Regions from separate parts of the Flavobacterium sp. UBA4854 genome, predicted to be linked through region 1. Evidence: riboswitches for the same ligand, from Rfam matches in the RefSeq annotation. Region 1 holds a riboswitch; the other holds the start of a gene.
What was found. Region 1 has a riboswitch for S-adenosylmethionine ahead of B3J44_RS20325 (alpha/beta fold hydrolase). Riboswitches for the same ligand answer to the same signal wherever they lie in the genome.
Positions count from the first base shown of each region.

Region 2: another riboswitch for S-adenosylmethionine. It lies ahead of B3J44_RS09040 (homocysteine S-methyltransferase family protein); the one in region 1 lies ahead of B3J44_RS20325 (alpha/beta fold hydrolase).

Region 1 is NZ_DHEI01000139.1:11,546-15,887, reverse strand. It holds gene B3J44_RS20335 (aspartate kinase) at 1-874, shown strand, start outside; gene B3J44_RS20330 (hypothetical protein) at 1,527-1,727, shown strand; SAM riboswitch class I at 1,918-2,025, shown strand; gene B3J44_RS20325 (alpha/beta fold hydrolase) at 2,103-3,086, shown strand; gene thrA (bifunctional aspartate kinase/homoserine dehydrogenase I) at 3,088-4,342, shown strand, end outside.
Region 2 is NZ_DHEI01000063.1:21,189-25,530, reverse strand. It holds gene B3J44_RS09050 (precorrin-2 dehydrogenase/sirohydrochlorin ferrochelatase family protein) at 1-181, shown strand, start outside; gene B3J44_RS09045 (NAD(P)/FAD-dependent oxidoreductase) at 360-1,412, shown strand; SAM riboswitch class I at 1,945-2,061, shown strand; gene B3J44_RS09040 (homocysteine S-methyltransferase family protein) at 2,388-3,392, shown strand; gene metH (methionine synthase) at 3,534-4,342, shown strand, end outside.

The DNA of each region.
Region 1 (4,342 bases):
TAAAGTAGAAGATATAGTCGAATTTGCACAAGAAAATGAATTCGAAAACTTGATTGCCGTAGACGCAACAGCCAGCGATGAATTGGTGAAGCATTACAATACGTTAATCAAAAACGGATTTAATATTGTGGCGGTAAACAAAAAAGCCAATACGCTTCCAATTGATTTATATAAAGAACTACGAGCAGATCTTAAAAAGTATGACAAGGAGTTTTTGTATGAAACGTCGGTTGAAACTGGAATTCCTGTTTTGCAAACCTTAAGAGATTTGTATTATTCGGGCGAAAAAATCACTAAGATTCGAGGTGTTTTCTCGGATAATCTGAGTTATGTCTTTAATCGATTTTCATCAGAAGATGTTTCGTTTTCGTCTGTTTTAAAAGATGCGAGCCTTTTAGGTTTAATGAAATCTAATTTTAAAGAAGATCTGTCTGGAAACGATTCTGCAAGGAAACTTTTGATATTGGCCAGAGAAATAGGAAAAGATTTTGAGTTTTCAGATATTAAAATCAAGCCCTTCATAACCGAAGACCATTTAGAAAAAAATGGAGTGCTAAACAAAGATGCTGTCGATAAATCTTTTAAAATCGCAAAAATTACTCAAGCAGAAAATCATGTATTGAGATATGTGGGAGAGTTTGATGTAGAAAAAGGCACTTTAGAAGTCAAATTAATTTCGGAACCAATAAATTCCCCAATCGGACAATTAAAAGGTTCTGATACCATTTTTGAAATTTTCACTAAATCTTATGCCGATATTCCAATCGTAATTCAGAGCGCTCCACCTTGCAAACAAGCAATTTCTAGAGGAATTATAACCGATATTCTGAAAATTGCGGAGCGAATTAGGAGTAAAGAAGCCGTTTGGCTGTAATTTTTTAGTTAAAAAAAATATAAAAGAGAAAAAAGTTCTTTGATAAATTGATTTGTCAAATGGAATTATGAAGGAAAATTGGCTTATTTTGTAAGTTTTTTACTTGTGTTATTTCGTTTTCGTTTTTGTAAGATGTTTTTTAACGTTAAAAAACACATTTTCAACGGATTTTGTAATTAAATTCTTGAATTTTATTTGTGTAATAAGAAAAATATTTGCATATTTGTTATACCCAAAAACTACTAGAAATCAAATGAACTTAAAAGTCAACAAAATGTTTTGTGCCATCTCGGTTAAGACCGAGGCGGGGGTGTCTATTGCTAAAAAATTGTAAGAATACAATAATAATATAGTAAAAGCCTCCTAAGAAATATTTTAGGAGGCTTTTTAATTTACAACAAATGCAGAATTTAAATAAAATACAATATAAATCACAGATGAATAAATCCTTACAGATGAACACTAAGATGTTTGCTGTCGCGCTTATTTGCGTGAACGTCTGTTGATACTAAAAGTATAAATGAGTTTAAAAACTTAAACCCTTTTGGTATCTAAAAATCCAAAAGGGTTTTTTTATTCTAGAAAATGACTTAACAAAAAGATAAACGAGAAATAAAGATTATAAAACACAACTTAACTAAAACTTAATATCATGAGCAAATTGAACTACTTCGCAGAAAAAATTTCTAAATTGAAAAACAGAAGGACAAAAAATAATAATCCGCCGCCAACAAACGAATTGGCTCACCCAAGATTCGGAATCACAGAGGAAGATAAAAGCGCTGAGAAAAAAGTGCCAAACTCTTTATTGTTTTTGATGTATTCAAAAGAAAATGAAACGCTTTTTATCTAAACGAAAAAGCATCATAAATTTAGGGTAAAACCTGCTTAATTTTACTGGGCATTTTTGTTCGGTAAATTTTTGCGTATAATAGTTTTTGCTAAAGTAAGTCTCAGAAATTTAACAAACACTTTTAGATAAAATTTGTTTGTTTGAGAAATTAGTAGTTAATTTGCACCGTTAAGTTCAAACACGTATTGAAATGTTATAAAGAAAGGACGAGGGATTAGACCCGATGAAGCCTTAGCAACCCTTCGGTAAAACGAAGAAGGTGCTACATTCTACCACGCCAAACGTGGAAAGATAACAACAAGATTTTTTCTAGTTAAACCTAGTTTTTCTTTCTAATATTTCCATATACAAATCAATAATACAACAGATTTGAAATTGGAAAATATACCAAATCCCATTATAATTCAAGATTTCATCACAGAAAGTGGTGCAACTTATCATTCTATACCATTAAGTTTTACGCTGGCAGGACAACCTTTGCACAGCGCGCCTATTGTTTTGGTTAACCATGCTTTAACTGGAAATTCGCAAGTTACTGGCGAAAACGGCTGGTGGAATGACTTGATTGGTGAAGGCAAAACCATTGATACTGCTGTTTATACCATTTTAGCTTTCGATATTCCAGGAAACGGAAGCAATTCCTTTTTAATTGACAACTATTTAGATTTTACAGCTAGAGACATCGCAAGAATCTTTATTGAAGGCGTAAAAACTTTAAATATCGAAAAGCTTTTTGCGGTTATTGGAGGTTCTGTTGGCGGCGGAATTGCTTGGGAAATTTTAGCATTAGCGCCAAATATCACAGAAAATCTTATTCCGATTGCGAGCGACTGGAAATCGACTGATTGGCTTATCGCTAATTGTTTCCTGCAAGAACAAATTCTAAACAATTCTTCAAGACCAATCGAAGATGCAAGAATACATGCCATGCTTTGTTATCGTTCGCCAGAATCTTTTAAAGAAAAATTTCAGCGCACGATCAACCAAGATCTTTTGATTTTTAATATCGAAAGCTGGTTGGCACATCACGGAAAAAAATTGCAGAAAAGATTTCAATTGTCTTCTTATAAATTAATGAATCAGTTGCTTAAAACAATTGATATTACTAGAAATAGTGAAAGTTTTGAAAACTTAATGTCTAAAACAAAAGCTTCAATTCATATCGTCGGAATCAATTCAGATTTATTTTTTACAGCAAAAGAAAATGTAGAAACCTACGAAGAATTGAAGAAGTTTAAAGACAATGTTTTCTATAGCGAAATTGATTCGGTTCACGGACATGACGCTTTTTTAATCGAGTACAAACAATTAGATCATTTACTTGCCGATATTTTTAAGGCAGAAACAATAAAGAAATAAAATGAAAGTATTAAAATTTGGAGGTAAATCGTTAGCAAACGGAGAAGGACTTAACAAAGTTGTTTCAATCATTTCAGATAAAGTAAATCAAGGCGAAAAGATTGCCGTTGTAGTTTCTGCACGTGGAAATGCTACTGACGAATTAGAATTTATTTTAAGCATTGCTGCTAAAAACGGCAGTTATAAAGAATTATTAGAAAATTTCAAAAAATACCAGATTTCAGATTATCCGCAGGTAGATTTATCTGAAGAATTTAATGTTTTAGACAAACTTTTTGAAGGAGTAAGTTTAATTGGAGATTATAGCAAAAAAATCAAAGATCAGATTTTATCTAAAGGTGAATTGCTTTCGGCTAAATTATTGACGGCTATTTTATTGGAAAAAGGAATTCCTGCCAATTTTGTAGATACGAGAGATTTACTGAAAACAGATTCAAAATTTGGCGATGCACAGCCTTTGGAACAGCTTTCAAAGAAAAACGTAGTAAATTATTTTAAAGAACATAACGGCGAAACGGTTAATATAGTTACAGGCTTCATTGGCTCAAACAACAACAACGACACAACTACTTTAGGTAGAAATGGCAGTAACTATACCGCTTCGTTAATCGCAAATTATTTAAACGCGGAAGAATTACAAAACTTCACGCACGTTGACGGAATTTATACGGCAAATCCAGATTTAGTTGCCGATGCTAAGAAAATCGAATATTTATCGTTTAACGAAGCAAACGAATTGGCAAATTTTGGAGCAACAATTCTTCATGCCAAAACGATTATTCCTTTATTAGAAAAAAACATTCCGTTACGAATTTTAAATACTTTCAACCACGAAAACCGCGGAACTTTAATTACTTCAGATTCTTCTAAAGAAGGAATTAAGACGCTTTCTGTTTTAGAAAATGTATCATTAGTAAATCTTGAAGGACGTGGATTGCTTGGAAAAGCAGGAGTTGATGCCCGAATTTTTAAAGTAATGGGTGATCATAATATCAGCGTGAGTATCATTTCACAAGGTTCGTCAGAAAGAGGAATCGGACTTGTGGTAGCAACTGAAAAAGCAACTCTTGCAATGGTTGAATTAGAAAAAGAGTTTGAAAATGACTTTTATTCTAAAGACGTAAATCAGATTACAGTAACTGACAATGTATCGGTAATTTCGATTATCGGACAAGATTTGAGTACTTTCCATAAACCATATACGGCTTTAATTAAAAATAAAATTGTTCCAATTTTGTTCAATAACACCGTAACAG
Region 2 (4,342 bases), on a different contig from region 1:
CAACGGAAAATCGCCAACAACGGCAAAGAGATTGCGTGAGTTTTTCGAAGAAGTAATTCCTGAAGATATCAATCAAATGGTTGAGAATCTAAATGAATATCGAAAAACGCTAAAAGGCAATTTCGAAGAAAAGGTTAAAAGGATGAATGAGATTACCTCTTCATTAAAAAATAAGGAATAAAAGAGTTCCAGAGGAACGTTTCATATTGTAGCGTCGGGTTTTAACCCGATGAACGAATGAGATTAAAAAATAAAGAGTAAAAAAGTTTCGGAAAGAAATTAATGATAAAAATCATTGAAAGTACAAGGATTTATTCGTTTCTTTGCGTTATTAAGAATGATTATAAACAACAACCATAATGATTAAAACAGATATACTTATAATTGGAGCAGGCCCAACAGGTTTATTTGCCGTTTTCGAGGCAGGATTATTGAAATTAAAATGCCACATTTTAGATGCTTTGCCTCAGCCAGGAGGACAGCTTTCAGAGTTATATCCAAAAAAACCAATTTATGATATTCCTGGATTCCCAGAAGTATTAGCCGGAGATTTAGTTGACGGATTAATGGAACAAATCAAACAATTTGAGCCAGGATTTACATTAGGAGAACGCGCTGAAACAGTTGAAAAGCAAGAAGACGGGACTTTCATTGTAACTTCAAACAAAGGAACTAAATTCCACGCGCCGGTTATCGCAATCGCTGGAGGATTAGGAAGTTTCGAGCCTCGTAAACCACTTATCGAAGATATCGAGTTTTATGAAGATAAAGGAGTAAAATACTTCATCAAAAATCCTGAGAAATTCAGAGATAAAAGAGTTGTTATTGCAGGAGGAGGAGATTCAGCATTAGACTGGTCAATTTTCTTAGCAAACGTAGCTTCAGAAGTAACTTTAATTCACAGAAGAAACGAATTTAGAGGGGCTTTAGATTCTGTAGAAAAAGTACAGGAATTAAAATCAGCTGGAAAAATTAAATTAATCACTCCGGCAGAAGTTATCGGAATCAATGGTGCTGAGCATGTTGAGTCATTAGATATCGAAGAAAACGGAGCACACCGTAAAATCGAATGTGACTATTTCATCCCACTTTTCGGATTAACACCAAAATTAGGTCCAATCGGAGACTGGGGATTAGAAATTGAGAAAAATGCTATTAAAGTAAACAATGCATTAGATTATCAAACTAACATTCCGGGAATCTTCGCTATTGGAGATGTAAATACATATCCAGGAAAATTAAAGTTGATCCTTTGTGGTTTCCACGAAGCAACTTTAATGTGCCAAGCTGCGTATTCAATCATCAACCCAGGTAAAAAATATGTATTGAAATATACAACAGTTTCTGGTGTAGACGGTTTTGATGGAACTCGTAAAGAAGCGCCTAAAGCGGTTGTTAAGGCGATTGTTTAATCGAAGGTGCTGAGGTTCTAAGGGACTAAGGCGCTAAGGTTTTTTAAATATTGTAAAGCCCAAACTTTTTAAAGTTTGGGCTTTTTTAATTACTATGAATAATCCCAGAGGGATGACATATTTATAGAATAAAATTGATGTCGTTTGACAAAGAGCTCCAGCGGAGCGAAATATATGTCGCTCCGCTGGAGCTCTTGTGTTGTGCTGGTTGTTTTTCTATAAATATTATGCTCCTCCGGAGCTGAACACTATAGCAAAAAATGTATAGAACATAGCCAGTGGTTTCAACCACTGGAACACAACGTATGAACACAACAACGTATGAACACATCGCATAATCAATGCGGATATGATCATACAAACCAAATTATCACAATACGTTCCCCGCGGTTGAAACCGCGGGCTATATTTGAAAAACAGAAGCTAAAAAACCTTAGAACCTTAGCATCTTAGTCCCTCAGTACCTTAGAAAAAAAACATTTGCAAATAGAAAGCCTATTTCATACCTTTGCACTGTTCTTAAAATTATTGTTCGTTATCACGAAAGGCGGAGGGATAGACCCGATGAAACCTTAGCAACCCTTTATCATAAAGAAGGTGCTAAATTCTACTTTATACGACATTTTCCAGTATTAAAGATAGATAACACAAATACATACTCGTATTTCTCAAAACTTTTCTCGATAACATATAATATTTACTGAAACAGATGCTGTATCAGGAGCGAATCATTGGTGCATTTTTGCTTTCAATAGTTCCCGCTGTACACAAATATCTTTTATTCTGAACCCCAGAATAAAAGGATATTTGCTTCCATCGGGGCTAATGAGCCAACAATAGTGCACTTTTGGAATTAATGTGAAAAATATCGAAGGTAAACCCGAAAGGTTTTTAAAACCTGTCGGGTTTAAATAGATCCTTCAAAATTAAAAATAAAAAAAGCTTGGCGCCTTAGCGTCTTTGCGGCAAAACAACATGGCAGTAACAATTCAAGAAGCAATAAAAAAAAATATCCTAATCCTTGACGGAGCAATGGGGACAATGTTGCAACGCTATAATTTCTCTGAAGAAGATTTCAGAGGAGAGCGTTTCAAAGATTTCCCACATCCGTTAAAAGGAAACAACGATTTACTATCCCTAACACAACCACAAGCAATCCGCGATGTTCATGCCGCTTATTTTGAAGCTGGTGCTGACATCGTAGAAACCAACACCTTCTCAGGAACGACAATCGGTATGGCCGATTATCACATGGAAGATTTGGTTTACGAGTTAAACTACGAATCGGCAAAACTTGCACGCGAGGTTGCCGATGAGTTTACCGCTAAAAATCCAGAGAAACCTCGTTTCGTAGCCGGTTCAATTGGCCCGACAAACCGTACAGCAAGTATGTCACCAGACGTAAACGATCCAGGTTACAGAGCCGTAACGTTTGACGATTTACGAATCGCGTACAAACAACAAGCAGAAGCTTTAATGGACGGTGGCTGTGATTTGCTTTTAGTAGAAACAATCTTTGATACATTAAATGCAAAAGCAGCACTTTTTGCAATCGAAGAAGTAAAAGAAGAACGTAATCTCGATATTCCAATCATGGTTTCAGGAACCATTACAGATGCTTCAGGAAGAACGCTTTCAGGACAGACAGTTGAAGCATTTTTGATTTCAGTTTCACATATTCCGTTGTTAAGTGTAGGATTCAATTGCGCTCTTGGAGCCGATTTGTTGAAACCGTATTTAAAAACATTAGCACACAATACGAGCTTTAATGTTTCGGCGCATCCAAACGCTGGATTACCAAATGCATTCGGACAATATGATGAAACGCCAGAACAAACTCAGGCTTTCATTAAAGAATATCTAGATGATAATTTGATTAATATCATTGGCGGTTGTTGCGGAACAACTCCAGATCATATCCGATTAATGGCTGAGGTTGCGAAAGACTATAAACCGAGAGTAGCGACGGTTTTTGAATAATATTCGTATTCCTGCAAGGTTTTCAAAATCTTGTAGGTATGATTTATTGAGAGTTAAAAAATAGAAGCCTACAAGGTTTTGAAAACCTTGCAGGTTGAATTGAGAATAAAATGTTCCGTAGGAACAATGGATTGGTAGAAAATGACAGAAAAAAGAAGAGACCTTGTATTATCAGGATTAGAACCGTTAATTATTACGCCGGAAAGTGTTTTCGTGAATGTTGGTGAGCGTACAAACGTGACAGGTTCAAGAAAATTCTTGAGATTAATCAAGGAAGAGAAATATGACGAGGCGCTTGATATTGCAAGACAGCAGGTAGAAGGTGGAGCACAAATCATCGATATTAATATGGATGAAGGAATGCTTGACGGTGTTACAGCGATGACTAAATTTTTGAATTTAATTGCTGCGGAACCAGACATCTCGAGAGTGCCGATTATGATCGACAGTTCGAAATGGGAAATCATCGAAGCAGGTCTAAAAGTAGTACAAGGGAAAAGCGTTGTCAACTCGATTTCGTTAAAAGAAGGAGAAGAAGCCTTTATTCATCATGCTAAATTAATCAAACGTTACGGAGCAGCTGCTATTGTAATGGCTTTTGATGAAGTTGGTCAGGCCGATAATTACGATCGTAGAGTGGAGATTTGCCAGCGTTCGTATGATATTTTGGTGAACAAAGTAGGATTCCCTCCGCAGGATATTATTTTCGATTTAAATATTTTCCCAGTTGCAACGGGAATGGAAGAGCATAGATTGAACGCTTTGGATTTCTTTAGAGGGACGAAATGGGTTCGTGAGAATCTTCCGCACGCACATATTAGTGGTGGAGTAAGTAACGTTTCGTTTTCTTTTAGAGGAAATGATACCGTTCGTGAAGCCATGCACTCTGTGTTTTTATACCACGCGATCAAAAACGGAATGACGATGGGAATCGTTAATCCGGAGATGCT